DNA from 2 places in the Pseudaeromonas sp. HNCC25DJ180 genome. Region 2 is predicted to be linked to the other one. Evidence: predicted binding sites of a transcription regulator. Region 2 holds the regulator's gene; the other holds the start of a gene.
The links. The regulator MetJ, encoded in region 2, represses methionine synthesis genes. The targets are predictions, from matches to a motif close to AGANNTCTAGANNTCT.
Positions count from the first base shown of each region.

Region 1 (14,596 bases), on a different contig from region 2:
TGGCAGTGGCTCAAATCGGCCTATCAACTGAGGTATTACCATGGCCAGTGAGTGGAGCAACAAGCCGGCCGAACCCTGCTCATAGAGCGCGAGTGGCCGTGATCCGAGTTTGCCGGCCAATTCAGCGGGCAGATCGAGTTCGTCCCTGGCGACCAAGAAAGGGGTGATGACGTTTAGCAGTTGCTTCTCTGCCGTTGCAAAGTCGGTTTGTTCGGCCTGCTGACTAATCAGCTTCAATTCAATGATGGGCATGGACGAGCGATAACCCAGATCGATATGCTCCGGCCAAGGCAGGGTATCTAGGCTATCACTGAGCGATGATTCAGATATGCCAAAGGTGAAATAGCGGCGCACTTCTGTGTTGCCTTTTTGATGGCTAGTTGCAAGGTCGGGGATGATTTGCTCATCCACCATCACCTTGAACTCAGAGGGCACCCCCGGGGTAAAGTAGCAGCGGGCTTTGCCGATCCGCATGTGAAACCCGCAGGCTGTACCAATCGGGTTGGGGATGAGGGTTGCCCCGCTTGGCAGGCAGGCTTGCTTCTGGTTGCTCTCCGGCATGATACGACCGCGACCGGCGTAGCGCTCCAGCAACAGTTGTAGCCACTCTTGACGTAGCTCTAGTTCCACTCCTGCCGCCAAAGCGGCCGCTTCTGTGGTTTTGTCATCTGAGGTTGGGCCCAGGCCGCCATTGATGATGATCACATCGGCGACCTGGCCTCGTTCCTGAATAATGTCTACCAGATCATCCATGCGATCGCCGACCGTATGGCGGCGGCGAACCTGCCAGCCTCGCTCCAGGAGGCGTTGGCAGAGCCAGGCAGAATTGGTATCAAGGGTAAAACCGGTGAGAACTTCATCTCCGGTGGCGATAATTTCGATGATCATGAGCGGGTTCCCTGTGTAGCCGACAATCTGAGTGCTTTGATCTGAGCTGACCTGGTTGCGGCAGCCGATGTCATGCCCCCAGATTAAGGGGGGCTAGGAGTCATGCACAAGGTTATTTATGGGCGGATACGTTGCTGTGATCGAAATAGAAGCTGATGCGGGTGCGAGGATTCAGATATTCGAACACGGGAGCAGGTAAGCGAGAGGGGGTGATCACTTTGCCAATGGAGAGGCCGGCTTCTTCCAAATCAATAACAGCGGCTTCTTGGCGGGGGATCGCGGGATCATAGACCAGCACGCTGGGATAGAGCAGGCGCTTGGAGTTGACGGACATGACCAAGCCCACCTGGCCATTGGAGAGTTGCACCACACTACCAGGGGGATAGATGCCCAGCTGTTTGACCAATAAACCTATGTAGTCCTTGTTCAGTTGCTTGGTGCGGTTCTTGAACAGAAATGAGAGCACCACATGGGGCACTTTGGCTTTAGCCTGATCCTGGGGATGGCAAAGCTCATCGTACTCGTCCACCACGGCTACCATCTGGCTCAGTTTATCGATTTGTGATCCTTTTAGCCCCTCCGGGTAACCTGAGCCATCCTGGCGCTCATGGTGACGCTGCACCACAAACTTGGCTTCAACCGGGCACTCCTTGGTGAGTTCCAGTAATTCCAAGCCGTAGCGTGGATGTTGCTTCATCAGATTAATTTCGGGGGTGGTCCGGGGTTCCGTTTTGCGCAGTATCTGAGTGGGGATACGCAGCATGCCGATGTCATGAAACAGGGCGGAAAAGCCAAGCAGCTTGATCTCGGCCTCGGTGAAACCGGCCTCCTTGGCCAGTATCATGCTTAAGATCGAGACGTTGAGCGAATGGTAATAGATGCTCTCGCCTTCCGGGCAGTCGGCCATCAGATGGAGCACCATATCTTCTGCCTTGAGTAACTGATCGGCTATGCCATCCACCAATTCGCGGGCCTCGGCCATGGCGGTCAGGGGGCGGGTTTGCACCTTATTCATCAGGTTACGCAGTTGGCTCAGGGAGCGCTCGAACGATTTCTCGCTGCGCTGCAAGTTGCGACGATACTGTTTAAGCAGCTCGATACGCCGTTCTTTTTCGGCCGTCAGTTGACTCTGTAAACTATCCAGATTGTCACTGCTCTCATCTGATTTATCGCTGCTACCCTCTTCTGCCAAGGGCTTTGGGGGGGCGTCGGAGCGATCGGGAAAGATCATCACCTGCTTCAGGCCAAGACGCCGAATGAGATCGATCTGCTCCTGGTTCTTGATCATGAAACTGGAAAACAAGAAAGGGTGTTCCTTCCAAGTTAATGGCAGCTTGACGTAATTCCCTACCTGCAGTCGATCGACCGAAATCTTGATGCCAGCCATTAGTCTCTTATTGTTATTCAGCTACACGCTTATGCTAGTCAAAGGGGCGGTGAAATTAAAGCAGCAATATGAAACCGACATCAGATTACCGCAAAGGATGACAGGCGTTGCCGCTTGGTGTAGATTTCTGGATGTCCAGACGTTTTTACCGATGTAGTACAGGAAGTGCACCATGCCCATCAAGATCCCAGACGGCCTGCCAGCCGCCGATGTGCTTGGCGAAGAGAATATCTTCGTCATGACCGAGAGTCGCGCCTTGCACCAGGACATTCGCCCACTGCGTGTACTCTTGTTGAATCTGATGCCGAAAAAGATCGAAACCGAGATCCAGTTGATGCGTATGCTCTCCAACTCGCCGTTGCAGGTGCATGTGGATTTGCTGCGCATCGATGATCGCGAATCAAAGAATACCCCTAAGGCGCACCTCGATACCTTTTATCAGGACTTCGCCCAGGTGAAGCATAACCGCTATGATGGCCTCATCATCACGGGGGCACCGCTGGGACTGACGCAATTCTCGGATGTGGTCTACTGGAATACTCTGGTGGAGATCATCGAATGGTCCCATCAACATGTCACCTCGACTCTGTTTCTCTGTTGGGCGGCACAGGCGGCGTTGAAGGTTTTATATGGCCTGGAGAAACAGACCCGCGAGGTGAAGCTCTCCGGTGTCTACGAGCACTGTCGGTTGGTGGAGTTGGATCCGCTGGTACGCGGTTTTGATGATAACTTCCTGGCGCCCCACTCCCGCTATGCCAGCTTCGAGGGAGCGTTTATCCGCGCCCATACCGATCTGCGGGTGTTTGCCGAGTCGGAAGAGGCTGGAGTTTACTTGGCGGTGAGCCCGGATTGTCGTCAAGTCTATGTGACGGGCCACCCGGAATACGATGCTGACACTCTGCACAACGAGTATCAGCGTGATACCAGCGCCGGGATCAATCCACAGTTGCCGAAGAATTACTATCGCAACGATGATCCATCGACTGAGCCGAGTGCCACCTGGCGTAGCCATGGCTACCTGCTCTTTTCCAACTGGCTCAACTATTACGTCTATCAGAATACGCCCTTTGATCTGCACAAGCAGGGGTGAGGCTTTACCCCTGCCAGCCGTAACGGCACAGATCCAGCGGTGCGGAACCATCCAGCCCTTCGGCGCTCAGCAGCGCTTGCTGTTGTCGCCGCCCCTCGTCTTGCAATGAAGAGGTGCCAAAGCGGTTGACCACTCTATGCCAGGGCAATCGGCTATCGGCCGGTAGCCGGCAGAGTATGCCGCCCACCTGACGAGCGACCCGCGGAGAGCCTGCCAGGCGTGCGATCGTGCCGTAGGTGGCAACCTGGCCATAGGGGATGGCTGCCACCACCTGGTAGACCCGTTGTTGAAAGCTATCCGTGGCGTGAGCGGGTGAGGGTCGCATACTCATCTTCCGATTTTTTATCCTGACCCCCTTTCTAGCGCGGGCGAGTCAGGTTGTCGAGCCGACCTTCAGGTATGATGAGGGTCATGCTCAACCCAATTCAATAGGCCAGGCCCTCGAGGGCTGGCATCGCAGTAAAGAGGACCAGCCAGTGGCACTACATGCGCAAGGAACGCCCATTCATACTCAGCTCACTCAATGTTTGCAGGAGCGCATTCTGCTCATCGACGGTGGCATGGGGACCATGATCCAGAGTTATGAGCTGAAAGAGGCCGATTACCGCGGCGAGCGTTTTGCCGCTTGGCCTAGCGACCTCAAGGGCAACAATGACCTGTTGGTACTCTCCAGGCCCCAGGTCATTCGTGAGATCCATGAGGCTTATCTGGCCGCTGGCGCCGATATTCTCGAGACCAACAGCTTTAATGCCACTCGTATCGCCATGGCTGACTACCATATGGAAGATCTCAGTGCCGAGATCAACCGCGAGGCGGCGCGGTTGGCGCGTCAGGTGGCCGATGCGTGGACGGCCAGGGATCCAGCCAAGCCGCGTTTTGTCGCCGGTATTCTCGGCCCCACCAACCGGACCTGCTCCATCTCGCCGGATGTGAACGATCCCGGTGCCCGTAACGTCACCTATGACGAGCTGGTTGCTGCCTATATGGAGTCCACCCTGGCGCTCATCGAGGGCGGGGCTCATCTCATCATGATCGAGACCATCTTCGATACCCTGAACGCCAAGGCGGCGGTCTTTGCGGTGGAGAGCGTCTTCGATAAGTTGGGCCATCGCCTGCCGGTGATGATCTCCGGCACCATTACCGACGCCTCCGGGCGCACCCTCTCCGGCCAGACCACCGAAGCCTTCTATAACTCGCTGCGTCATGCCCAGCCCCTCTCCTTTGGTCTCAACTGTGCGCTGGGCCCGAAGGAATTGCGCCAGTATGTGGAGGAGCTCGCCCGCATCAGCGAGACCTATGTCTCGGTGCATCCCAACGCCGGTCTGCCCAACGCCTTCGGTGGCTATGATCTGGAAGCCGACGAGATGGCCGACCATATTCGCGAGTGGGCCCAGTCCGGCTTTCTGAATCTGGTAGGGGGCTGCTGTGGCACCACACCCGCCCATATCGCCGCCATGGCCAAGGCGGTGGCCGGTTGCCCGCCTCGCGCCTTGCCCGAGATCCCGGTGGCCTGTCGTCTGGCGGGGTTGGAGCCGGTCACCATCAGTGCCGATACCATGTTCGTCAACGTGGGCGAGCGCACCAACGTCACCGGCTCGGCCAAGTTCAAGCGCCTCATTCGCGAAGAGAACTACGACGAGGCGCTGGATATTGCCCGCCAGCAGGTGGAGAGCGGCGCACAGATCATCGATATCAACATGGATGAGGGGATGCTGGATGCCGAGGCCTGCATGGTGCGCTTCCTCAATCTCATTGCCACTGAGCCGGATATCTGCAAGGTGCCCATCATGGTCGACTCTTCCAAATGGGAGGTGATCGAGGCGGGGCTCAAGTGCATTCAGGGTAAGCCGATAGTCAACTCCATCTCCATGAAGGAGGGGGAGGAGAAGTTTATTGCTCAGGCCAAGTTGGTGCGTCGTTATGGCGCCGCCGTCATCGTCATGGCGTTCGATGAGCAGGGCCAAGCCGATACCCGGGCGCGTAAGTTCGAGATCTGCCAGCGCGCCTATCGCATCCTGGTGGATGAGGTGGGCTTTCCGCCGGAAGATATCATCTTCGATCCCAATATCTTCGCCGTGGCCACCGGTATCGATGAACACAACAACTACGCCATGGACTTCATCGAGGCGGTCAAGGACATCAAGAGCCAACTGCCTCATGCCATGATCTCCGGTGGCGTTTCCAACGTCTCCTTCTCCTTCCGCGGTAACGAGCCGGTGCGCGAGGCGATCCACTCGGTCTTCCTCTACTACGCCATCCAGAACGGCATGGACATGGGGATTGTCAACGCCGGTCAGCTGGCCATCTACGAAGACATCCCCGCCGAGCTCAAGGCGGCGGTCGAGGATGTGGTGCGCAACACCCACGCCGGTGCCACCGAGGCGCTGCTGGCCATTGCCGAGAAGTATCGCGGCGGGGCGCAGCAGGTGGCGGATCCGCGCGAGCAGGAGTGGCGCAGCTGGCCTGTGGCCAAGCGATTGGAGCATGCGCTGGTCAAGGGCATCACCGACTTTATTGATGAAGACACAGAACTGGCTCGTCAGGAGTGTGCTCGTCCCATCGAGGTGATCGAAGGGCCGCTGATGGCGGGCATGAATGTGGTGGGCGATCTGTTCGGCGCGGGTAAGATGTTCCTGCCCCAGGTGGTGAAGTCTGCCCGGGTGATGAAGCGTGCCGTGGCCTATCTGCAACCCTATATCGAGGCTGGAAAGTCCGGCAGCAGCAGCAACGGCAAGATCGTCATGGCGACGGTGAAGGGCGACGTCCACGACATCGGTAAGAATATCGTCGGCGTGGTGCTGCAGTGCAACAACTTCGAGATCATCGATCTGGGGGTCATGGTCTCCTGCGAGAAGATACTCCAGACCGCCCGTGAGGTGAATGCCGACATGATAGGCCTCTCCGGCCTCATCACTCCCTCCCTGGACGAGATGGTGCATGTGGCCAAGGAGATGCAGCGTCAGGGCTTTACCATACCGCTGCTGATCGGCGGGGCCACCACCTCCAAGGCCCATACCGCGGTGAAGATAGAGCAGAACTACGATGAGCCCGTGGTCTATGTCTCCAACGCCAGTCGTGCCGTCGGGGTGGCCCAGAGTCTGCTCTCACCCGAACTCAAGCCCGCCTTTGCCGCCCGTCTGGCCAAAGAGTATGACGCGGCCCGCGAGCAGCACAGCCGTAAGCAGCCGCGTACCAAGGCGGTGTCGCTGGCAAATGCGCGCGCCAATGGCTGGTCCTGCGACTGGAGTGCCTACCAGCCGCCCAAACCGGCCAAGCCCGGCATCCATGTGCTGCGCCAGGTACCGATTGCCACGCTGCGACCTTATATCGACTGGACCCCCTTCTTCCTCAGCTGGGAGCTGGCGGGCAAGTACCCGCGCATCCTCGAGGATGAGGTGGTGGGCGAGGAGGCCAAGCAGTTGTTTGCCGATGCCCAGGCCATGCTGGATCGCCTCGAAGGCAGCGGTGAGGTGGAAGTGACCGGCATGCTGGGTCTTTTCCCGGCCAACAGCGTCGGGGACGATATCGAGGTCTATACCGACGAGTCGCGAAGCGAAGTGAAGCAGGTGTTGCGCGGCCTGCGCCAGCAGACCGACAAGCTGAGCCAGGCCCGTGACGGTAACGTCTTCCCCAACTACTGCCTCTCCGACTATGTGGCGCCCAAGGCCAGCGGCGTCGCCGACTGGGTCGGTGCCTTTGCGGTGAGTGGTGGCTTTGGCGAGTCCGGGATCGCTGAGGCCTACAAGGCGGCGGGGGATGACTATAACGCCATCCTGGTGCAGGCGGTCTGCGATCGTCTGGCCGAAGCCTTTGCCGAATACCTGCACGAGCAGGTGCGCAAGGAGTATTGGGGTTATGCCGCGGACGAAGATCTCTCCAACGAGGATCTGATCCGCGAGAACTACCAGGGCATCCGTCCGGCACCGGGCTACCCAGCCTGCCCCGAGCACACCGAGAAGGGCACCCTCTGGCAACTGCTGGGGGTGGAAGAGGCCATCGGCATGACGCTCACCGAATCCTATGCCATGTGGCCGGCGGCGGCGGTCTCCGGTTGGTACTTCAGCCACCCGGAGGCCAAGTACTTCGCCGTGGCCGGGATCCAGCAGGATCAGGTGAAGGATTACGCCGAACGCAAGGGAATGACCCTCGAAGAGGCCGAACGCTGGCTGGGCCCGAACCTGGGCTATCAGCCGGAGTAATGGCGGCGTAGGCGGCTTAGTATGGTATCGACAGGCCCTCCCCGGTGGAGGGCCTGATTTTATCTAGCATTATCTTAATTTGGTTGTCGGGAGAGGCCATGTGGCAGCAAAAGGAGAGCCGCTTGCAGGCGCGGGAGTGGGGCTTTCATCTGGTGACGGAGGAGAGAATGCGCCAGGATTTCGAGAGCGTGTTCCATTGCCTGGTGCCGCAGGATGAGCCCTCCTCTCTCCACACCCCCTATTATCGCCACAACGATGAGGGGAACGACGATCTGCCCGCCCATATCAAGAGCTGCCTGCTGCTACCCATACGCCAAGGCGCCCTGGCGCTGGGAATCTGGTAGGGAATCTAACTGGGCGAGCTCCGGGATCACGGCGCTCGCCGCCGGTTAATCATCACCCTGCAGGGAAGTCGCCGACCTAGCGCAGATAGGATCCGCCGTTGATATCGATACAGCTGCCGTTGATATAGTCGGGAGCCTCGGTGGCTAGCCAGCCTATGGTATTAGCGATCTCGCCAGCTTGAGCAAAACGGCCGCTGACCACGCTCTTTTTGAACTCGGCCTTGCGTGCCTCGGGAATGGTGCTGAGCATATCGGTATCGACCGGGCTGGCGGCCACGGCGTTGATCTGGATGCCATGGGGGCCGAGCAGCTTGGCGTAGCTCTTGGTGGCATTGAGCAGTCCGGCCTTGGTGATGCCGTACCAAATGTCGGGATGGCCAATGTGCCCGGCAATGGAGGCGTTGTTGACTATGCGTCCGGCGCCCCGCGCCATCATCCCCTTGGCCACGCCATTGATAAAGGCCACCGGTGCCTCGATGTTGATCTTCAGAATATGGGCGATCTGCTCCGGTGGGTAGTGATCATAGGGCAGCGAAAGCATGATACCGGCATTGTTGACCAGCACATCGACGGGGCCGACCTCCGCCAGTAGCGGCGGGATCTGGCCCGTATCGGCAAGATCAAAGGCCATGGTGGTGAGCCGCGGATGGCCTGCCAGTTCGAAGGAGGAAAAATCCCGCGCCACTACCGTGACCTGATACTCCCTCTGCAGAAAATAGCGGGTCACTTCTAGGCCTATGCCTTTATTGCCCCCGGTGATCAATAGATGTGGCATGGTGTTCTCCCTGAGATGCATGCGCAAATAGTCTAATAGGTGGTGCGTAATAGCGAGCCTGTCATGCTGTATTGCGGGATAGAGAGCCGGCTTCTCAGACGTGACGCCTTACTTTTTCTCGGTTTTTGCCAAAGCCCTGAGCCAGTCACAGCAAGGTGATATGCTTACGGGAATAATCGGGCTCTTATGGCTGTGAATGAATTTAAGGAAGCATTATGCGTTATGTAGTCGGCCTCTGTGCCTTGGGGTTGGGAATGGTCAGTGTTGGGGCCTGGGCGAGTAGCGCTGGCGCGATCAAGCCTGCGGCACCACAGGAAAAAACGGAGGTCCAGGCTACGCCCACTCAATCCAAAGAGAATGCGGCCGCCTATAAGGAGCTGCTGGCCCAGTTTGATGAGCTCTCGCGCCAGCAGTCGCCTCTGGCATATGCCACCTTGGTCAGCAAGCCGCTGATGAGTCAGAGTGGCGATGCCATGTTCAAGCACTACCAGGCGCTGCTGCAGCCCCATATTGCTGAGGAGCCCAAGGCCGCGCTGCTCTATGCCGCCCTGCTGGCCACCCAGGCGCGCAAGCCCATGCTGCAACTGCCTGGGGAGGGGATGACACCCCAGCGGGAGGCCATGTGGCTGCAGTTGCCGTCCAACCCTCTGTTTCAGGAGGCCAACCGCCTGCTGGTCCAGTTGTGCGAAAAACAAAATCTGCAGGCGTGCATGGCGCACTTCTATGAGCTGTTCGATGCCGGTACGCCCGTAATGATGGGCCATGATCGCAAGGAGCAGGATGCCTTCGTGCGCGTGCTAATCGAAGCGGAGAATGAGGTGCGACGTATCGCCATCATGAATTACGCCAAGCAGCCGACGCCTGGGCTCGCCGGTTTTGTCGCCACCCTCTATACCCGCGGTTTGACGCCCTTCCCGGCCGAGCAGGCCAAGGGGATGGGTTTTGTGCGTGATGCCGACAAGGCTGCCCGCTGGCAGGAACAAGCCGGTCTCTAGCTGTTACCTCAGGCCGGAGAGCTGTCCGGCCTGACCCTCCTTCGTTTACCTCGCCGTTTTGCCAGAACAGTGGCTGCCTGAAACATTGACGTGTATATTTATCCAGTGCCATCGATATGATGACAGCCAATGCCTCTCTCTGTTCCTCTCTTTGAGCTGTCTGCTGTTTCTGCTGTTAAGGAGTGCCATGAACTCATTTCCCCCCGTTACCCCGCTGGTCGTATTGTTGATTGCCCTGGCGGCGCTCCTGCTGGGGGGGCTGCTGACCTGGTGGCGTGGTCAGCCGCGATCTGGGCTGCTGGCGCTGCAACGGCAGCAATCTCAGGAGGAGGCCGCAGCCTTGCGTCTTCAGCTGAACACATTGCAACAGCACAATCAGCGGCTGACCGAGCAGAAGGGGGGGCTGGAGGTGCAGTTGGGGCGGCTGGATCAGGAGTGCATCAGTCTGGATCAACTCCTGCTCCAGAAGCAGCAGGAGCTGGAGCGGTTGCAAACCACCCTGAGCCAGCACCATGGCGTACAATTGGCCGAACGTGAGCGGCGACTCCAGCAATTGGAGCAGGAACTGGATGGTGAGCGCCAGCGACACCAACAGACGGCCCAGCAGCTCATTCAGCGCGAGCGTGAATATGCCGAGCTCAGCACGTCACTGGCGGAGAAGCAGCACCATTTCGCCGCCCAGCTCCAACAGCTGGGCGAGAGCCGTGAGCTGCTGAAAACCGAATTCGAGCAGCTGGCCAACGAGATCCTCGAGCGCAAGGGGCAAGCCTTCAAGGCGCTGAACCAGGAGAGCGTCACTCAACTATTGCGCCCGGTGCAGCAAGAGATGCAGGGCTTCCGCCAGAAGGTGGAGAGCATCCATGTGGAGGAGCTCAAGCAGCGCAGTGAGCTGAAAAATGAGCTGGAAAACCTGCAGAAACTCAACCGAACCATCACAGAGCAGGCCGAGCGGCTGACAACTGCCCTGCAGGGGCAGAAGAAGACCCAGGGCAACTGGGGTGAGCTGATGCTGGAGAATGTGCTGGATGGCTCAGGTCTGCGGTTGGGCCAAGATTACCGCCGTGAGGTCTCCTTCAATACCGAGGAGGGGCGGTTGCGGCCCGATGTCGTGGTCTCCCTTCCCCAAGGCAAGCAACTCATCATAGATGCCAAGACGTCGCTCAGCGCCTACACCCGCTATGTGAACGCCGAGGAGGATCTGGAGCGGCAACAGGCGCTGGTGGAACATGCCCAGGCGGTGGGGGCGCGGATCCTGGAGTTAGCCGAGCGGGAATACCACAAGCTACCCGGCCTCAACTCCCCCGAGGTGGTGATCATGTTTATTCCCATTGAGTCAGCCTATGTGGCGGCGCTGCGTCACGATCCAGCCCTCTACCAGCGGGCCATAGAGCGCAATGTGCTGGTGGCGACTCCCACCACCCTGCTCACCAGTCTCAACATAGTGCGGCAACTCTGGCGCTTTGAGGATCAGAACAAACACACAGCCGAGCTGGCTAACCGTGCCGAGCGCTTCTACAACAAGCTGCACGCCTTTTTAGTCAGCATGCAGGAGGTGGGTAAACAGTTGGATCGGGCCAAGGGCAGCTACGACAAGGCGCTGGCTCAACTCTATTCCGGGCGTGGCAATCTCATCAAACAGGCGGCCGAGTTCAAGGAGTTGGGGGTCGCGGTGCAAAAAGAGTTGCCTGGTGAGCTGGTGGAGCGAGCCGAGTTGGAGCTGGGCGAGGGGCTCAATCTGGAGCTGGGCGAGGGGCTCAATCTGGAGTGGGGTCAGTTGGCCGATGGGAGTGAAGTGAGTGTGCTCTAGCGGCCGCGCGGCTTCTGCGTTGCCGATAGCCCCAGAGCAGGGCGACCAGCAGCGATAGGGCGCTGATCAACTCTCCGGCCAGCTCCTGCGGTAGGGGCGTCAGTGCTAGGTTCAGGCGATAGGAGCCTGCGGGTATGGCAAGTTGCAGCAGGCCGTTGGCATTGGGCCCCAGCGGCAGTCGCGTCCCCTCGGCCAAGCTGGCTTGCCAACCCGGATAATAGAACTGGTGCAGTGTCAGTTGGCTGGCCGTGGGGGCGGTCACTTGCACCGCTATGGCTCTGGGTTGCCAAGCCAGTAGTTGCCAGCGAGTGTCACTCTGCAAGCTCTGGATCTTGGCTGTATCGCTGGCGAAGTGGCCAATCTGCTGAAAGCTGAAGAGTTCGGGGGGAACCCAGCGGGGGCGATACTCCAACGGGCTGCGGGAGGTTAACAGCGATTGGCGAGAGGTCTCTTCGCTGACCGGTTGCATAAACATGGGCTGGATCCCCACCAGCAGTTCACTCAGCAGCAACAGGCCCAGTACGGCCCAGCCACAGGTTGCGGCCTTGGCATTGATCTTTGCATCCACTCCCGTGCTCGCCAGGGCGATCAGGGCGACGGTGGCCAGGGCCAGCACACCGCCGAAACGCCAGGGGAATTGCACCTTCTGCACTATTGGCAGCCAATCCCACACAGGTTTGCTGATGGGCCACATCATATAGAGCGCGCCTAGGGCAACCAGCAGCCAGAATTTATGCTCCCGTTGCCAAGCGGGGGCTGAGCGGCTTACCCACCAGGCGCAGCCACCCAGCACAGCCGTCAAGACCGAGATAAAACTCAGATAGCGGCGAAAGCTCCAGCCATTTTGGAAGTTGGGCCAACTGTCGAGAAAGCTGTTGGCATAGAAGAGAAAGCCCGTATACATGCTGGGCATGGAGACATGCTGCTGGGTGGTCATGGCCGGTAACCAGTAGAGGGCCGCGAGCCCCACCCCGAGCGCGCAGGCCAGGCCATGGATCAGCAGAGAGTGCACTCTATGTCGGGCGGTCGGGACAAACAGGGCGTGTCCTATCACCACAGGCAGGAAGAGGATGAAGCTGGGCAGATGAGTGAGGATGAGCAGCGCCAGGGCGAAGGCCAAGCCGATGGCGCTGCGGGCGCCCAAAGCCAGATGGCGGCTGTAGTAGAGGATCAGCGGCATCCAGACGAAGCTCCAGAACTCGGCGAAGGCAAAACGCATATAGAGATCGACCAGCAGGTGATAGGGCAGTGCCATATAGATCAGGGCGGCCAGCAGGGCATGGCGAGGGAGGCAGAAACTCTGTAACCAGAGATAGGCGGTGAGCCCCGAGGCGATGAGGGCCAATGTGGCACTGATCGCCAGTGGTTGCGTGCTGATGCCCTCTATCCAGAGGGGGGGCGAGAGCAGGGCCGTCACCCAGAAGGGCAGGGGGGCGTAGAAAAAGAAGACGGGGCTGCCGAAGCCGCCATTCATGTTCTGCAGCCAGCGCGGGTAGAGCTCCCCCTGCCAGAACTGTGCGGTGAAGTGATGGCTGAAGATGAGGTGGTGCAGTATATCGTGGCCGCGGGGACAGCCATTGAGCAGCAGCGGCAGTGCCAGCAGCAAGCCAACCGCAGCTATGATGGCCAGCCTGGGCCAATGGCTCGCCTGTGCTGTGTGCTGTGATGGCTGCATGGCTTTCCTCCCTGGAGTGCCGCCTGGCGCTACTAGCCCTGCCTGTGTGGTCAAGAAAGAGCAACGCGAGGTTCTCTTCTATGCAAAGCGTAGTTCAAATGGGAGGGAGAGGGGGTGGGCTGTGGATGTGCCAGCTAAAACAGGCGACGAAGCGTGTGGGCTTCCTGCCGGCGCACAAAAAACGAAAGGCTCACAGATTTCTCTGTAAGCCTTTGATTTATTTGGTGGCCCCTCCCAGGTTTGAACTGGGGACCAAGCGATTATGAGTCGCCTGCTCTGACCGCTGAGCTAAGGGGCCGAATGTGGGGAGGATTATAAAGATCCTGTTTCAGATAGTCCAGATATCAACGGGTTAGATGCTTATAAAAGCAGCAACCCGTTGCATCTAGACGCTCTCTGCGGGCTACTCGTCCAGGAAGCTGCGCAGAACCTCGGAGCGGCTGGGGTGGCGCAGCTTGCGCAGCGCCTTGGCTTCGATCTGACGGATCCGCTCGCGGGTCACATCAAACTGTTTGCCGACCTCTTCCAGGGTGTGGTCTGTGTTCATGTCGATGCCGAAGCGCATGCGCAGGACCTTGGCTTCACGGGCGGTGAGGCCAGCGAGAACATCCTTGGTGGCTGCCTTGAGGCTTTCTGCGGTGGCCGCATCAGCTGGCAGTGCCAAGGTGGTGTCCTCGATAAAGTCGCCAAGATGGGAGTCTTCATCATCACCGATGGGGGTTTCCATCGAGATAGGCTCTTTGGCGATCTTCAGTACCTTGCGGATCTTGTCTTCCGGCATACCCATGCGGCTGGCCAGCTCTTCCGGGCTCGGCTCGCGCCCCATCTCCTGCAGCATCTGACGGGAGATACGGTTGAGCTTGTTGATGGTCTCAATCATGTGCACCGGGATACGAATGGTGCGTGCCTGATCCGCGATAGAGCGGGTGATGGCCTGACGGATCCACCAGGTGGCGTAGGTTGAGAACTTATAGCCGCGGCGGTATTCGAATTTATCCACGGCCTTCATCAGGCCAATGTTGCCCTCCTGGATCAGATCCAGGAATTGCAGACCGCGGTTGGTGTACTTCTTGGCGATGGAGATCACCAGACGCAAGTTGGCTTCCACCATCTCTTTCTTGGCACGGCGGGCCTTGGCCTCACCTATGCTCATGCGACGGTTGATATCCTTGATCTGGGAGATGGAGAGACCGGTCTCTTCTTCCACCTGTTGCAACTTGGCAACGCCGCGTTCCACATCTTCGGAGACGTCGTTGAGGGCGGTAGACCAGGACTTGCCGCCACTGCGTGCCTGTTCAAACCAGGCCAGATCTGATTCTTTGTTGGTGAACAGGGAGACGAAGTTTTTCTTCGGCATCTTGGCCCGCTCGACGCAACACTTCATTATGATGCGTTCCTGGACCCGTACGCGCTCCATCATCTCGCGCATGTTGTTG
Region 1 covers NZ_JBVAYF010000010.1:511-15,106, forward strand. Annotated here, with positions in the region: gene ACZYTD_RS10380 (molybdopterin-binding protein) at 1-888, opposite strand, end outside; gene ACZYTD_RS10385 (HD-GYP domain-containing protein) at 1,001-2,275, opposite strand; gene metA (homoserine O-succinyltransferase MetA) at 2,448-3,365, shown strand; gene ACZYTD_RS10395 (MGMT family protein) at 3,370-3,696, opposite strand; gene metH (methionine synthase) at 3,842-7,564, shown strand; gene ACZYTD_RS10405 (YjbQ family protein) at 7,663-7,908, shown strand; gene ACZYTD_RS10410 (SDR family NAD(P)-dependent oxidoreductase) at 7,985-8,683, opposite strand; gene ACZYTD_RS10415 (hypothetical protein) at 8,899-9,678, shown strand; gene ACZYTD_RS10420 (DNA recombination protein RmuC) at 9,866-11,485, shown strand; gene ACZYTD_RS10425 (hypothetical protein) at 11,433-13,160, opposite strand; tRNA gene ACZYTD_RS10430 (tRNA-Ile) at 13,383-13,458, opposite strand; gene rpoD (RNA polymerase sigma factor RpoD) at 13,564-14,596, opposite strand, start outside.
Region 1: the regulator MetJ is predicted to act here: its motif matches at 2,405-2,420, upstream of metA (homoserine O-succinyltransferase MetA).

Region 2 (14,596 bases):
AGCGCCGCCTCCAGCGTAGCGGTAGCTTCGGCGTAGGCCTGTTGCGGCGCGACTTTCAGCTCCAGCAGCACCACCTGATCTAAAGAGGTGACGATGCGAGCGCCCTTGACCTGGGACTTGCGGCGCACTATCTGGGTCGAACCTGATTCAGGGTCATAGCTGCAGCGCAACGCCAGGCGCTGCTGGCTATCGAGGAGCGGCTGCAGAGTCCGGCTGTGCAAGACAGGGGAACCGAGTCGCGCCAACTCATTGGCCTCAGCCAGGGAGAGACGCTCCAGCAGATGGGCCGACTTGACCCGGCGAGGATCGGCGCTATAGACCCCGGCCACATCACTCCAGATGGTGGTGGCATCGGCATCGGCTAAGGCACCCAGCAGGGTGGCGGAGTAGTCGGAGCCATTGCGCCCCAGCAACAGGGTATGGCCCGCCTCGTCAGCGGCGATGAAGCCGGTGACCACCACATGCTGTGGCCCCAACTCGGCCAGCAGGCTCTGCAGCCGCTCACGGGAGGGCGCTATGGCCACCCGGGCCAAGGCCGCCTCCTCGGCTTGCAGGAAACGACGGGCATCCAGCCAGGTGGCGGCACTGCCGCGAGAGTGCAGCAAAGCGGCCAGCAGCCGTGCCGACCACACCTCACCCAACGCGAGCAGGCGGTTACGCTCGAAGTGATCCACAGGCGAGGCCAGGCTCTGGCAGAGATCCTTCAGATCCGCGGCCAATGCGGCAGACAGTTCAGTCTGAGCCTCCCCTTCCAGCAGATCATCAATCAGGCTCTGCTGATAACTCTGCAGCGCGGTAATGACCACGCTCTGGGCATGATCCCCCGCCTCGGCCAGCTCCAGCAGTTGCAGCAGCCGGTTGGTGGTCTTGCCCGCCGCGGACACCACTATGAGCTCATGACCCGCCGCCTGCTGTTCAATCAGACCCGCCACCCGACGATAACAGCCGGGATCGGCCAGACTACTGCCACCAAACTTATGCACCTGACGACCGGACATTACCCCTCCTCCACTGCGCTGACGCGCCAATAAAAACCGCTACTATAAAGCCCGCGCCTTGGCAAAGGCCTGATCCAGATCGGCGATCAGGTCATCCGCATGCTCAATCCCCACCGACAAGCGCAACAGTTGATCGGTAATCCCCGCGACTCGTCGGGCTTCGGCATCCATGCCCGCATGGGTCATGCTGGCCGGATGGGCCACCAGACTCTCAACGCCCCCCAGCGACTCGGCCAGACAGAAGAGCTCCAGGGCTCCCAGGAAGCACTTCATCTGCTCCAGATCCAGTTTGGCCTCGAAGCTCAACATGGCACCAAATCCATGTTGCTGGCGTTTGGCAATTTCATGACCGGGGTGCGACGGCAGGCTCGGATGGTAGATCTTGCCCACCAGCGGCTGCTGCTGTAGGTAAGCTATGATGGCGGCGGCGTTCTCCTGATGCTGACGCAGGCGCGGCGCCAGAGTACGCAGGCCACGCAGAGTCAGGTAGGAGTCGAAAGCGCCGCCGGTATGACCCAGGCAGTTGCCCCACCAGGCTAATTGCTCGGCCAGGGCCGGATCCTTGGCAATGACGGCACCACCCACCACATCCGAGTGGCCGTTGATGTACTTGGTGGTGGAGTGCACCACCACATCGGCACCCAACTTCAGCGGTTGCTGCAACAGCGGCGAGAGGAAGGTGTTATCCACCGCCACCAGGGCCCCCACGCCATGGGCCGCGGCGCAGAGCGCGGCCACATCCACCACCCGCAACAGGGGGTTGGAGGGCGTCTCGACCCAGACCAGTTTCGGCTTCTGAGCCAGGGCGGCCGCCAACGCCGCCTCGTCGCCCTGATCCACAAACAGCAGCCGGTAGTGACCACGGGCCGCCATATGCTGGAACAGGCGATAGGTACCACCGTAACAGTCGTGGGGGGCGACCAGCAGCTCATCGCTCTTGAGCAGTGCCGTGGCGACCAGATTGATGGCGCCCATGCCGGTGCCTGTGATGACACCGGCGGCGCCCCCTTCCAGCTCAGCCAGCGCCTGACCCAGCAACTCCCGCGTCGGGTTACCGGAGCGGCTGTAATCAAATTGCCGCTTCTCGCCGAAGCCGGCAAAGGTATAGTTGGTAGAGAGATAGATGGGCGGCACCACGGCGCCATGTTGTTGATCGCTGGCTATGCCTGATTTGACTGCGTAGGTTTCGCGTTGATACTCCGCCATGTGCCTCTCCTGACTGGGGTGCTGAAATAGAGTAGAAGTTGAATGCAGCTTACACCTTACCTGCCGCCACAAAAGCCGTCAATACTTCTAGACGTCCAAATGGCTTTGCTGTTGGATTGCCATTACCTGGTATAAGGGTTAAAATCCGCCGGCATTGGCAGAATATGGGTTGAGCGATGAAGACAGAGTGGAGCGGCGACTACATCAGTCCCTACGCAGAGCACGGCAAGAAGAGTGAACAGGTGAAGAAGATCACCGTCTCCATTCCGCTCAAGGTATTGAAGATCCTCACCGACGAGCGGACCCGGCGCCAAGTGAACAACCTGCGCCATGCCACCAACAGCGAGCTGCTGTGCGAAGCCTTTCTGCACGCCTTCACCGGCCAGCCACTGCCTGGCGATGAGGATTTGCGCAAGGACAGGCCCGACGACATACCCGAGTCGAGCCGCGCCATCATGGAGCTGCTGGGCAAGCCCATAGAGAAGTATGACGAATAGCGATCCTCGCGTCCCCGCACTAAGGCAGCCCAGGCTGCCTTAGTCGTCTCTGGCTTCCCCCCCCAAAAAAAAGATAAAAAAAACGCGGCCAGGCCGCGTCGATAAAATAATCAGTTGGGAGACAAGGAGTACGTAGGCATCGACCCTTGCAGCAGTTACTCCGACTTAAGGAGATGTAACAGCTATGAAGCTACTCTACCTGACTGGCCGCTCATTGCCGTGATAGAAACCCTTTTCATGATCAGTTGCCTGCTCATTTGGGTTGATAGAGACCTTGTTGTTGCAGCCAGCGCAGGGCCAACAGCAGGGCCGCTATGCAGCGCGCCTCGTTGAAATCCGGGTTTTCCAGTAGCGCTTCGGCCTCGGCCAGGGGCCAGGTAACCAGCTCCAGGGGCTCAGGCTCGTCCCCCTCCCGCGAGTCAGGGTAGAGATCCCGGGCCAGCAACAGATCCATGCGGCTGGCAAAGAACCCCGGCGCCAGGGCCACCTGCTTCAGATGCACCAGCTCTCGAGCCCCATACCCGGCCTCCTCCATCAGCTCCCGATTGCCGGCGGTAAAACACTCTTCACCGGGGTCGATGACCCCTTTGGGAAATCCCAGCTCATAGCTGTGGGTGCCGGCCGCATACTCGCGCACCAGCAGCAGGGTCTGGTCATCCAGCAGCGGCACCACCATGGCGGCGCCCCTGTGCCCCCCCTGCATCCGCTCGTAGATCCGCTCCTCGCCATTGGCAAAGCGCAGGTGGAGTGACTCCACCTTGAAGAGGCGACTCTCGGCCACCACTTCCCGTTTGAGGATCTCCGGCTTGCTTTTTTCCTGTGTCATCGCTGTTCGGCTATAATCGCCGCCTCCGCCACATCAGATGGCCATTGTAAGCAAAGTCAGACAAGGAACACCATGCTCGCCTGGCAAGAGATAGAAACTGTGCTGTTGGATATGGATGGCACCCTGATCGATCTGCACTTCGATAACTACTTCTGGCAACAGTTGGTGCCGGAGCGCTGGGGCCAGGCCCGCGGCATCCCGCTGGATGAGGCTCGGGTGCGACTACAGCCCAAGTTTGCCGCCGTGGCCGGGACGCTGGAGTGGTACTGCCTGGAGTACTGGAGCGAGCAGTTGCAACTGGACATAGTGGCCATGAAACAGGAGATAGAGCACAAGGTGCGCTGGCGGCCAGATGTCCGCCCCTTTCTTGATGCCCTGCGCCACAGTGGCCGACGCCTCTATCTCTTTACCAATGCCCACCCGGCCAGTCTGGCATTGAAGCTCAAGCACACCCCCCTGGATCACTACGTAGATGGGCTCTACTCCACTCATGAGTTTGGCCTATCCAAGGAGCATCAAGGCTGCTGGCAAGCCCTACACCAGCGGCTGCAGTTCACCCCTGCACGCACCCTGTTTATCGACGACTCCCAGCGCATACTACAAGCCGCTCGGCAGTTTGGCATCGGCCACCTGCTGGGGATCCTCAACCCGGACAGCCAACAGCCCCATCAGCAGGTGACCGACTTTCCGGCCATCAGCGACTATGGCACCCTGCTGCCGAGCCTGCTGGCAACCCCCTGCCCACAAGCGTAAAAACAGATAAGGCTCCCAAAAGGAGCCTTATCACTATTTCGCTATCACCCGGCTAGAAGCGACCCGCATAATCCAGTCGCACCCGGCCTTGGCTGTCACGTTGGCCGATGAAATTCAGCCCCTGAGCCATGCTGTCCGGCAAACCCTGACCCGGGGTCAGGGTGCCCTGGAAGCTGTAGGTATTGGGCAGGCTCAACTCGCCGCGCCCCTCCACCTGCAACTGCTCCGAACCTTGCTTGAGCTTGACCACCAGCTTGCCCTTCGCGCAGCTCAGATCGGCCTTGGCACAACCCAGACGCAAGGAGCCAAACTGGGAATCCATACCCGCGCCACTCCACTGTAAAGTGCCCTGCAGCGCCTCACAACGAGTCGGGGTGATCTGGAGCTGATCTAGCTCCAACTGTATCTTACCGCTGACCGTAACCGGCAGGGGCAACTTGGCCTGAGCCATGATCCAGTCGGCCGGAGCCTGCAGACTCACGTCACTCAATTGGGGTTGGCGCAAGCCGCTCACCTCAGCCCGCCCCAACAGGGTGCCAGGATCCTTGAAGGTGAGCTGCAACGCCGGACTCACCAGCAGCAGGCTGCTGATGGGCAGCCGCCAACTTACCTTGCGCAGTGTGGTGCCACGCCAATCGATACGGGCCACCTCGCCCTGCCAGATGGAGCCGGAGACACCACTCAGTTTGAGCTCTGGCGGCAAAGGCAGCCAGGGCAAGACTCGCTCGGCCGGACATTGAGCCAGCAGGAAGAAGAGATAACAGCACAGGGTAAACAGTGCCCCCCGGATCATACGCTTCATTTATCGCGGCCCACCTGTAGACGACGGATCTTCACCGTCCCCTTGCGTTCACCCTCGGTGCCAATCTCTATCACTTTGACACCCACCCCATAATCTCGTTCCATCACCACCAACCAGTTCACCAGGCGCTCAAACTCGACCTGGTCAATCTCCACCAGCAGCTCCTTATCCATGGGCTGCAGCCGAGTCAGCGTCAACCCCAGTTGGTGTGAGGTGAGATTCACTACGGCTTCCAGCGTCATGGAGAGATCGACGCGATTACCACCAGAAGACTGCAACTGACGGATCTCCCCCCCCTTCTGCGCCATCCAGGCCAGGGTATTCCGTTGGGAAGCTAACTGGCGTTCCACCTCCTGCACATGCTGCTGGAAGGGGGTCCAGGCACCCCAGTAGATGATCGCCAGCAACAACAGCGGGCCACCAATACCGACCAGCCGCCGCTCACGTTCATTCAGTTGGCTCCACCAACTCATCATGATTTGCTCCTTAATAGCAGAGTGCCCTGCACCTTACCGCCCTCGCTCTTCATATCGCCCGGCTTGACCTCGAACTGCTGGGCCACCAGTTGGCGGAAGCGGTCGAAATCCTGATAGCCATCGGCGGTGGCCTGCAAACGGATCTCGCCGTGAGTGTCATCGTAGCGCAGCTGATCCGGTCGCAGCGTTGGCAATTGGGCAAACATGGGCACCAGCTTCATCAACTGGCGCAGGAAGCCATCATGGCTGCTGTGACCACTCAGGGCCTTGAGGTGTTGGTTCATCTGCTGTTTGGGGTTGATCACCCGCTTCTCGCCGGGGAACAACTGCTGATAGAGCTGAACCGTCTGCAACTTGAGCTGCTGACTCTCCTGCTGCATGCTGCGTAGCATGAGCAGCTGATCGCCCAGCAGCAGGGTGAGAAACAGCCCCGCCACCAGGGCCACTTTGCGCCAAGGCTGCAACAAACGCTGCCACTCGGGCTGCTTGCGGTAGGGGCCGGTCAACAAGTTACCCCGGGCGGTAAGCGCCCCCTGCGCCATCAGCTGCAGGGCGAGCTCGGCCGGTTGCGAGCGCCACTCACCAGGGCAATCACGAGGTGGCGTGCTGTAACTGATCACCACGGGAGGGGGATCAAAGGTGATGAACAGGGCGCTCAACCACTCCGGCTCGGCCTGTAAACCAGCCCACTCGCTCTGACGCACCAGCCAGTGGCCATTGAGCTCGACGGCACTCCACTCTCCCTCGACCGCCAGCGGTAAGGTCAACACATCTGGCACCAGCGTCTTCAGGGTCAAGCCTGCCTCGGCAAACCAGGTGAGCCATTGGCTCATGCGCTCCTTGTCCACCGCCACCAGCTTAACCTGCCGCTCCTGACTGCTCAGCACCACCAGATGCAAAGACTCCACGTCGCTGGCAATCTGCTCCTCCAGCAAGAAGGGCAGCGCCTTGATGGTCTGCCGATTCAGGCGACCAGGTAGGGTGACTTCCCGGAACAATAGCTCGGAGGCCGGCGCTAACCCTATGATAGGGCGCCCGCCTGCTCGCTCCTGGAGCTGGACCAATTCAGCGGCGCCCGCCAGGGTACCGCTGGCTATGATGCCCTGTTCGATCTGCGACCAGACCAGCCAATTGACTGGGTCTGTAGGCTCCACCCCCAGGCGGACTACCAAATATTCGTTCACTCCGAGCCTCCGTACTGTCGGCGGATCACGCTGATCTTGTTGTTATTACTCTTGAACAGGCTGATGACGTGAATCTTGGTTTCATCCAGGGTCACCTCCAGCTTGGCCTCGAAATAGTTACTGTTGACACCCAGGCTCTGCTTGAACACCGCAGCCGCCACCCCACTGCTCGCCACGGCATTAGCCACCAGAGGCTCATTCATGAAAAGATCGGTGCCGGTCCAACCGTCACGAGGTCTAACCTCCAACAACCGCTTGCTCTGCTCCGCGTCCAGCTGACCGATAAACAGGGCCGAGACCAACGGCAGTTGCTCAGGGCGCAGCGTGTTGACGTTGAGCGCCATCTCCTTGCTCGGCAGAGCACAGACCATGGGAGCCAAACGGCGGTAGATACTGGGTGTGATGCCACGCACCAATCTCAGTTCACTGATGTCGGTCAGCGGGCCATTGGCCGCGACATAGGGCACCTTGAGCCCCTGATACCAGGCGTCTTCCGCCCCCAGGCTGGAGACCAGCTCATCATTCGGATCGATCCAGTCGCGCAAGGCATCGGTGATCTGTGCCGCCTCGAACTCTTCGACCTTCAAATTGATCAACAGTTGGCGGAACACTTTGCCCGCATAACTGGGCTCCGCCGCATCGGCCCCCGTGGATCCGCTGTTGACCGAGTTGACGTTGAAACAGCCCTGGGCATCGTGGATCACCCCGTGTATGGTGCCCCCTTCTACCGGAAAGATCTGCCCCTGGCTAGCCCAATACTGGGCCAGGTGGACCCGGGTCGGGCTGTCCTTGATATCCTGGTGTAGTATCTTGCTCACCAGAGCCTCGGCGGCCATGGCGTACCACTTACCCTGGCTCAGGGTGACCAGATTACTCGTTCGCATCAACTGCAGCTGAAAGCGGCTACTGATGTTAGTCGCCACCACCATCATTATGGCCAGGATCAGCAACACCACCAGCAGGGCTACCCCGCGCTGGCGCTTCATGGCTGGCTCTCCAGGGCGACCAGAAACAGACGCCGCACCTTGCCATAATCTTCCAGCACCAGGGTCACCTCCACGGCCGTCGGCAGGATAGCGCTGTTACTCCACTCCTCCAGCCAGTTGCTGCCGTTCCAGAAACGCAACCCGAAGCTTTTCACCTGCTCCAGCACGGGTGTGACTGTGGGCTCGGTACCTATGGCCGGATCGACGTAGAGAAAACTCAACCGCTCCAGCTTGCCCTCGCGCAGGCGGTAACCCACCTTCTGGAGTTGTGAACGGGGCAGTACGGCGCCTGGATTGAGCCAACCGGCACGCACAAAGCTGGCGGACCAATCATCACTCTCCATCTGATAGCGAGCCGCCTGAAATACCACCTTGCTGACCTCGCCATTGATGCGCGAAGAACGTGGCACTATCTGGCTGAAATCCCGCTCCAGCGCGCCGAAGGCCCGCTGCACGCTGGCAAGCCGCTCTACCTTGACCCGGCTCTTCTCATCGCTCTTGAGCACCCCCTGCAGCACCTGATAGGCACTCAGGCTTAGGCTGGCAAAGACGACCAAGGCCAGCAGCACCTCAAGCAGAGTGAAGCCGGCGCCGAGGCGAACGGGAAGAGCGGGTTGGCGCTTAGCGATTGACATAGGTACGCAACGTCACTCTGGGATTCTTGGATTGGCTATCGGTGCGCACTTCCACATCGATGGCGCGAAATTGATCGTCTTCGGTTTCGACACCACGCCAGCGCCAGTACCATTTGCGCCCTGCCAGCTCCTCTGTGCCTTCGGTCCAGGAGAGTCCGGGCCAGCTCTTGGCCAGTTTCACCTCGGCCAGATGGTTATCCGCCACCCAGGTGGCCAGGGTCTTCTCTTCCAGGGCGGAGAGTCCCACTGTCTGTTGGCTCACGGTACGCACCAGGGCGAGCCCAGCCACGGCGAAGATGGCCAAAGCCACCATTACCTCCAGCAGGGTCATCCCTCTGGCGTTCACTGGTCATCCTCCGCCTTCACCTGGTCGGCGGTCAGCAAGCGGACCTGGCCCGCCTCATCGCCACGGATCTGGCGATAGAAGTGGCCCTCGCTGCCACTCTCATCCCCGGGCAGTACCTCGGTGATCGTCAGCTTAAAGGGCGTGATTTCGCCACCCGGCAACAGGAAAATCTGTGGCTCCGGATTGGCCTTGCCCTCTTCACCGTCGTTCTGGGCAAACCAGTCCGGCTTCTGTTGACCAATCTTGGCCTCTTCGCTCTCCAGCGCCAAGCCGCCCAGGTCCAGCTCTATCTTGGTGTTCTCGGGAAACTCATGACTGGAGGCAAACTTTTCCTTCTCATAGGGGACCCAGACCTGATCTTCCCAAGCCGTGGGGATCTCTTTGCTGGCGCTACTGTTCTCGCTTTGCGCCTCGTCATTGGGCTGGGCTGGCTTATCGCCATCCTGCGCCTGCGCGTCGTCGCGGGCTGGGGTTTTCGCCTCACGCACCAGGAACTGATAGCCCGAGTCATCCACTTGCAGGGCTATGGTACGCCCCTCCAGCACGGACTGATCGGCGGCCATGCGGACGGAGGCCGCCAGTTGCTCACTCAGGCTCTTGAGATCACGATCGCCAGAGCCGCCCGCACCGGGTATCGACAACACCACGATACCCACGGCACAACCGATGATCACGATAACCAACATGATCTCGATAAGGGTGAAGCCCCGGCAGCGACGCGGCATTTATTTGTCGCCCTTCTGATCCATGTTCCAGTTGCCGATGTCATCATCGGTACCCGCTTCACCATCCAGGCCATTGGAGAACACATCGATCTTGCCATGTTCACCCGGGCTGACCAGTTGATAGTCACCACCCCAGGGATCTTTGGGCAGACGCTTGATGTAACCATCTTCAGCATAGTTGCGCGGTTCAGGCTGGCTCTGGGGCTTAGTCACCAAGGCCTCCATACCCTGCTCTGTCGTGGGGTAGACGCTGTTATCCAACTTGTACATGCCGAGCGCATTTTCCAGGGCGACGATATCGCTCACCGCTTTTTGTCGATCCGCCTTCTCCTTGTTACCCATCAGGTTGGGCACCACCATGCTAGCCAAAACACCGAGGATCACGATAACCACCATGATTTCCAGCAGGGTAAAACCGCGTTGACGTTGCTTATTCATGCACTACTCCCATTGATAACTAAGTGACACCTTGCATCGAAAAAATGAGCCGCCCGCAGGCCGCATCGGAAGATAACCCAGGCAGGAGACCTACATACTCACCATGTTATTCAGTTGCAGCAGGGGCTGCAGGATCGCCATGACGATGAACAACACTATGGCGGCCATACTCACCACCAAGGCTGGCTCAAACACCCCGAGGGCGATATTGACCTGGCTCTCAAACTCACGGTCCTGGTTGTCGGCTGCCCGCTCCAGCATGCTATCCAGCTCACCGCTCCGCTCACCCGAGGCTATCATGTGCAGCATCATGGGGGGGAAGAGTTTGGTCTGCTCCAACGCAGAGCGCAGGCTGGTCCCCTCGCGCACCCGCTCGGAAGCCTCCACCAGGCGCTCCCGTGCCAGATCATTGGTCAGCACCTCGCCACTGATGCGCATCCCCTCCAGTAAGGGCACGGCGCTGGAGTTGAGAATGCTCAGGGTCCGGGCGAAACGGGCCGTGTTCAGGCTCCGGCTGACGCGGCCAATCACCGGCAGGCGCAACAGCAGAGCATGGTAACGCAGCCGCCGCTCCGGTTTTTGATTCCACCAGCGAAACACAAATAACGCCCCAATCACCAACGCCACTATCACCAGACCAAAATCACGGACAAAGTCGCTGGCGCCCATCAGGAAGCGGGTGGAAAAGGGCAGCTCCTGTTTCATATGAATAAACTGCTCCACCACCTTGGGCACCACGGAGGAGAGCAGGATCGAGATAACCCCGACGGCCACCAGGGTCAGCATCACGGGGTAGATCATCGCCTGCATCAGCTTGCTCTTCATCTTCTGCCGCTGCTCGGTGTAATCGGCAAGCCGGTTCAGCACCTTTTCCAGATGACCGGATTTTTCCCCCGCGGCCACCATGGCGCGATAGAGTTGATCAAAGATGGAGGGAAAACCCGCCAGGGAGTCCGCCAAACCATGGCCTTCGACCACTTTGCCCCGCACCGCCGCCATCAGGGTGCGCAGCTTGGGTTTCTCGCACTGCTGAGCCACGGCTCTGAGTGCCTCTTCAATGGGTAGCGATGCGGCCACCAGAGTGGAGAGTTGGCGGGTGATCAATGCCAATTCACTGGTGGTGATGGTCGGGCGGAACAGGCTGAAACCCTGAGCCTCGCGCCGCACCTTCTCCACCGCTTCGGTCACCTCCAGCGGCGTCAGCCCCTGTTCACGCAATTGCTGACGCACCTGGCGGCCGGAGTCTGCCTCCAGCACCCCCTGCTTGCGCCGCCCCTTGCCGTCCAGGGCTACATACTCAAACGCCGCCATAATTAATCCTCGCGGGTAACCCGCAATACCTCTTCAAGACTGGTCGCCCCCGTCAGCACCTTGTCCAGGCCATCACGGCGAATGCTCGGGGTATGATCGCGGATCAGACGTTCTATGGTCAGCTCACCCGCCTCAGCGTGGATCGCCTCACGCACCGCCTCATCGACGATCAGCAGTTCATGGATGCCGGTTCTCCCACGGTAGCCGCTGTGGTTGCACTCTTCACACCCCTTGGGACGATAGATAGTGACCGGCTCCTCTTCCCCCACGCCCAGCATCAAACGCTCCTGACTAGTCGGCTCATGGCGCTCACGACAGTGGGGGCAGAGGGTGCGCACCAGCCGCTGGGCCAGTACGGCCAGCAAGGAGGTGGAGAGCAAGAAAGGTTCGATACCCATATCCCGCAAGCGGGTGATGGAACCAATCGCCGTATTGGTGTGCAGCGTGGACATTACCAAGTGACCGGTCAAGGAGGCCTGAACCGCGATTTGAGCCGTTTCCAGATCTCGGATTTCCCCCACCATGACCACATCCGGATCTTGCCGCAAAATGGCGCGCAGCCCCCGGGCGAAGGTCATATCCACCTTGGAGTTGACCTGCGTCTGGCCTATGCCCTCCAGGTCATATTCGATGGGGTCTTCTACCGTCAGGATATTGCGATCCTTGGAGTTGATCTCCGAGAGGGCCGCATAGAGGGTGGTACTCTTACCCGAACCGGTCGGGCCTGTGACCAGTATGATGCCATGGGGCTTACGGATCAGTTCAGAGATGTGCTTGCGGCTCGGCGCCGTCATGCCCAGCTGCTTGAGCTCCAGGCGCACGTTGTTTTTGTCCAGCAGACGCATTACCACCCGTTCGCCGTAGCTGGAGGGCATGGTCGAAACCCGCACGTCCACAGCCCGACCACCGATGCGCAGGGTAATACGTCCATCCTGCGGCACCCGCTTCTCGGCGATATCCAGCTTGGCCATAACCTTGATCCGGGAGACCAGTAAGGAGGCCAGCTTGCGATGGGGACGCAAGATCTCGCGCAACACACCATCGATACGGAAGCGGATCACCAGGTTTCGTTCAAAGGTTTCAACGTGAATATCGGACGCTTCTTCCTTGATGGCCTCACTCAACATGGCATTGATGAGACGAATGATGGGGGCATCATCGTCGGCATCCAGCAGATCTTCGTTCTCCGGCAACTCTTCGGCCAGGGTGAAGAAGTCCACCTCGTTACCAATATCTTCCATCAACTGGCGCGCCTCGGAGGAGTCACGCTGATAGCTGATCATCAAGCGCTCATCAAAGGGCTCTGGCTCCAGAAACTCCACCCGGAAGCTGCCACCGGCCACCCGGCGCACCTCCAGCAGTGTCTCCGCTGTCACACCAGGGCGACAGAAGAGTACCCGCTGCCCCTCCAGCTCCTCGAGGATCACCCCCCGATCGCGGGCGAAGGCGAAGTGCAAACGCACCTCCTCACCCCACTCCTGGTGGTCAGCCTCTTTGGCCAGCAACTCTTGTGCAAACAGCGCGCTATCCATTACTTACCCGCCTGACCATTTTGTGGCAACGCTGGTAGATCGGCACCATTGTTGTACGCTGGCATGACCGGCTTGGAGAGTTCAGGCATCAGTGGCAGCCCCTTGCTGGCACGATCCAACTGTTCAGCGCGGAACATGGAATACTTGCTGCTGGAGATACCGGAGTAAGTCACCGGATCCCGCAAGATAATAGGACGAATGAACACCATCAGGTTGCGCTTGGATTTGCTGGTCGACGTGGACTTGAACAGCTCGCCCAAGTAAGGGATATCACCCAATAAGGGCACCTTGGATACCACCTCGTTAGTCTTCTCATCCAGCAGGCCACCCAGCACCACAGTTTCTCCGCTCTTGACCAACACTGAGTTCTTGATGGTTCGCACGTTAAAGGTGGGGCCCAGGTTGCTGGCGCTGACTGAGGCGCTTGAGCTATCGACGCTGGAGACCTCCTGCTCGATATCCAGCAGTACCGAATCCCCCTCGTTGATCTGGGGCTTGAACTTCAGCTTGGTCCCGACCGTCTTACGCTCTACCGTATTGAATACGGCACCATCCGTGCTGGAAGTCGAGGTCTGGGAGCCGGTGAGTACAGGCACATCTTGGCCCACGTTGAACGAGGCTTCCTGGTTGTCCATGGTCACCAGACTCGGAGTGGACAAGACGTCACTCTTGGTATCTGTCTTCAGTGCCGTTACCAGGGCAAACCAATCCCCGGAGTAGAAACCCACTGCCGCACCAGAAATACTGGCGAGGGCGGACTTACTGGCGGTCGAAGGGTCATCACTCATGAAATCCACGAACTTGCTAACGCCCATGGGTGACGAGCTATCGGCAAACTGCACCATGCCCGCATTGGTATTGCCCCACTGCACGCCAAATTGCGCCCCATTGCCATTGGCCACTTCGACGATAATGGCTTCAACCAGCACCTGGGCGCGACGGATATCCAGGCGGGCGATCACCTTCTCGATCTCCTGCATGGTATCGGGCTGGGCCGTGATGACGATGGCATTGGTCTGCTCATCGGCCTGTATGGTCAGCTTGCTCTCGCTGCCACCACCACCGGCCTGAGTTCCTTTCTGCTTCTCAGCCTGGATACTCTTGCTGACGCCAGTCAGCACCTCGACCAGATTCTTGGCCTTGGCATACTTCAGATAGAATACCTTGGTGTTGCCTTGACTCTCCTGATCCCGGTCCAGCTGACGGATCATCTGCATCACCCGCTGCCGCGCCTTGGGATCACCGGAGACCACCACAGAGTTGGTGCGCTCATCGGCCACCAGCTTGGGAGACAACAAGGAGCCCATATTGGCTCTGGCATCATCCTTGGTCAGGGCGGTAATCAGGCGCACGATTTCCGAGGCCGAGGCATATTTCAGGCGCACTATGTCCACGTCCTGGTCACCGGCCTTGTCCACCCGGCGCACTATCTCCACCAGGCGATTGACCACCATGGCTCGACCGGTAATGAGCAGCACGTTGGAAGGTTCATAATGCACCACGTTGCCGCCACCGGCGTTGTCATTCAGTTGGCGCAACAGCGGCGCCAACTCCCGAACCGAAACGTTACGTACCGGTACGACGCGGGTCACCATCTCATCCCCAACGCCGGGAGCGGAATCATCGACCACAGGCACGCCAGACGTCTTGGCGGTATTGGAACGCACCACCTTAAGGACGCCGTTATCCATGGGCACCACGGAGAAGCCATAGACATCCAGCACACTCAGGAAAAACTGGTAATACTGTTCATCATTGAGCAGGTCATAGCTACGCACGTTGATTTTGCCGCGTACCGAGGGTTCGACAATGATGGTCTTGTTGAGATTTTTGCCGACGGTGTTGATGAACTCCTGAATATCGGTGCCCTTGAAGCTGGCG
Region 2 covers NZ_JBVAYF010000003.1:206,413-221,008, reverse strand. Annotated here, with positions in the region: gene ACZYTD_RS04135 (bifunctional aspartate kinase/homoserine dehydrogenase II) at 1-998, opposite strand, end outside; gene metB (cystathionine gamma-synthase) at 1,041-2,204, opposite strand; gene metJ (met regulon transcriptional regulator MetJ) at 2,381-2,701, shown strand; gene nudE (ADP compounds hydrolase NudE) at 2,955-3,527, opposite strand; gene yrfG (GMP/IMP nucleotidase) at 3,600-4,280, shown strand; gene ACZYTD_RS04110 (type II secretion system protein N) at 4,333-5,082, opposite strand; gene gspM (type II secretion system protein GspM) at 5,079-5,558, opposite strand; gene gspL (type II secretion system protein GspL) at 5,555-6,742, opposite strand; gene gspK (type II secretion system minor pseudopilin GspK) at 6,739-7,728, opposite strand; gene gspJ (type II secretion system minor pseudopilin GspJ) at 7,725-8,363, opposite strand; gene gspI (type II secretion system minor pseudopilin GspI) at 8,350-8,709, opposite strand; gene gspH (type II secretion system minor pseudopilin GspH) at 8,706-9,434, opposite strand; gene gspG (type II secretion system major pseudopilin GspG) at 9,435-9,872, opposite strand; gene gspF (type II secretion system inner membrane protein GspF) at 9,963-11,183, opposite strand; gene gspE (type II secretion system ATPase GspE) at 11,186-12,715, opposite strand; gene gspD (type II secretion system secretin GspD) at 12,715-14,596, opposite strand, start outside.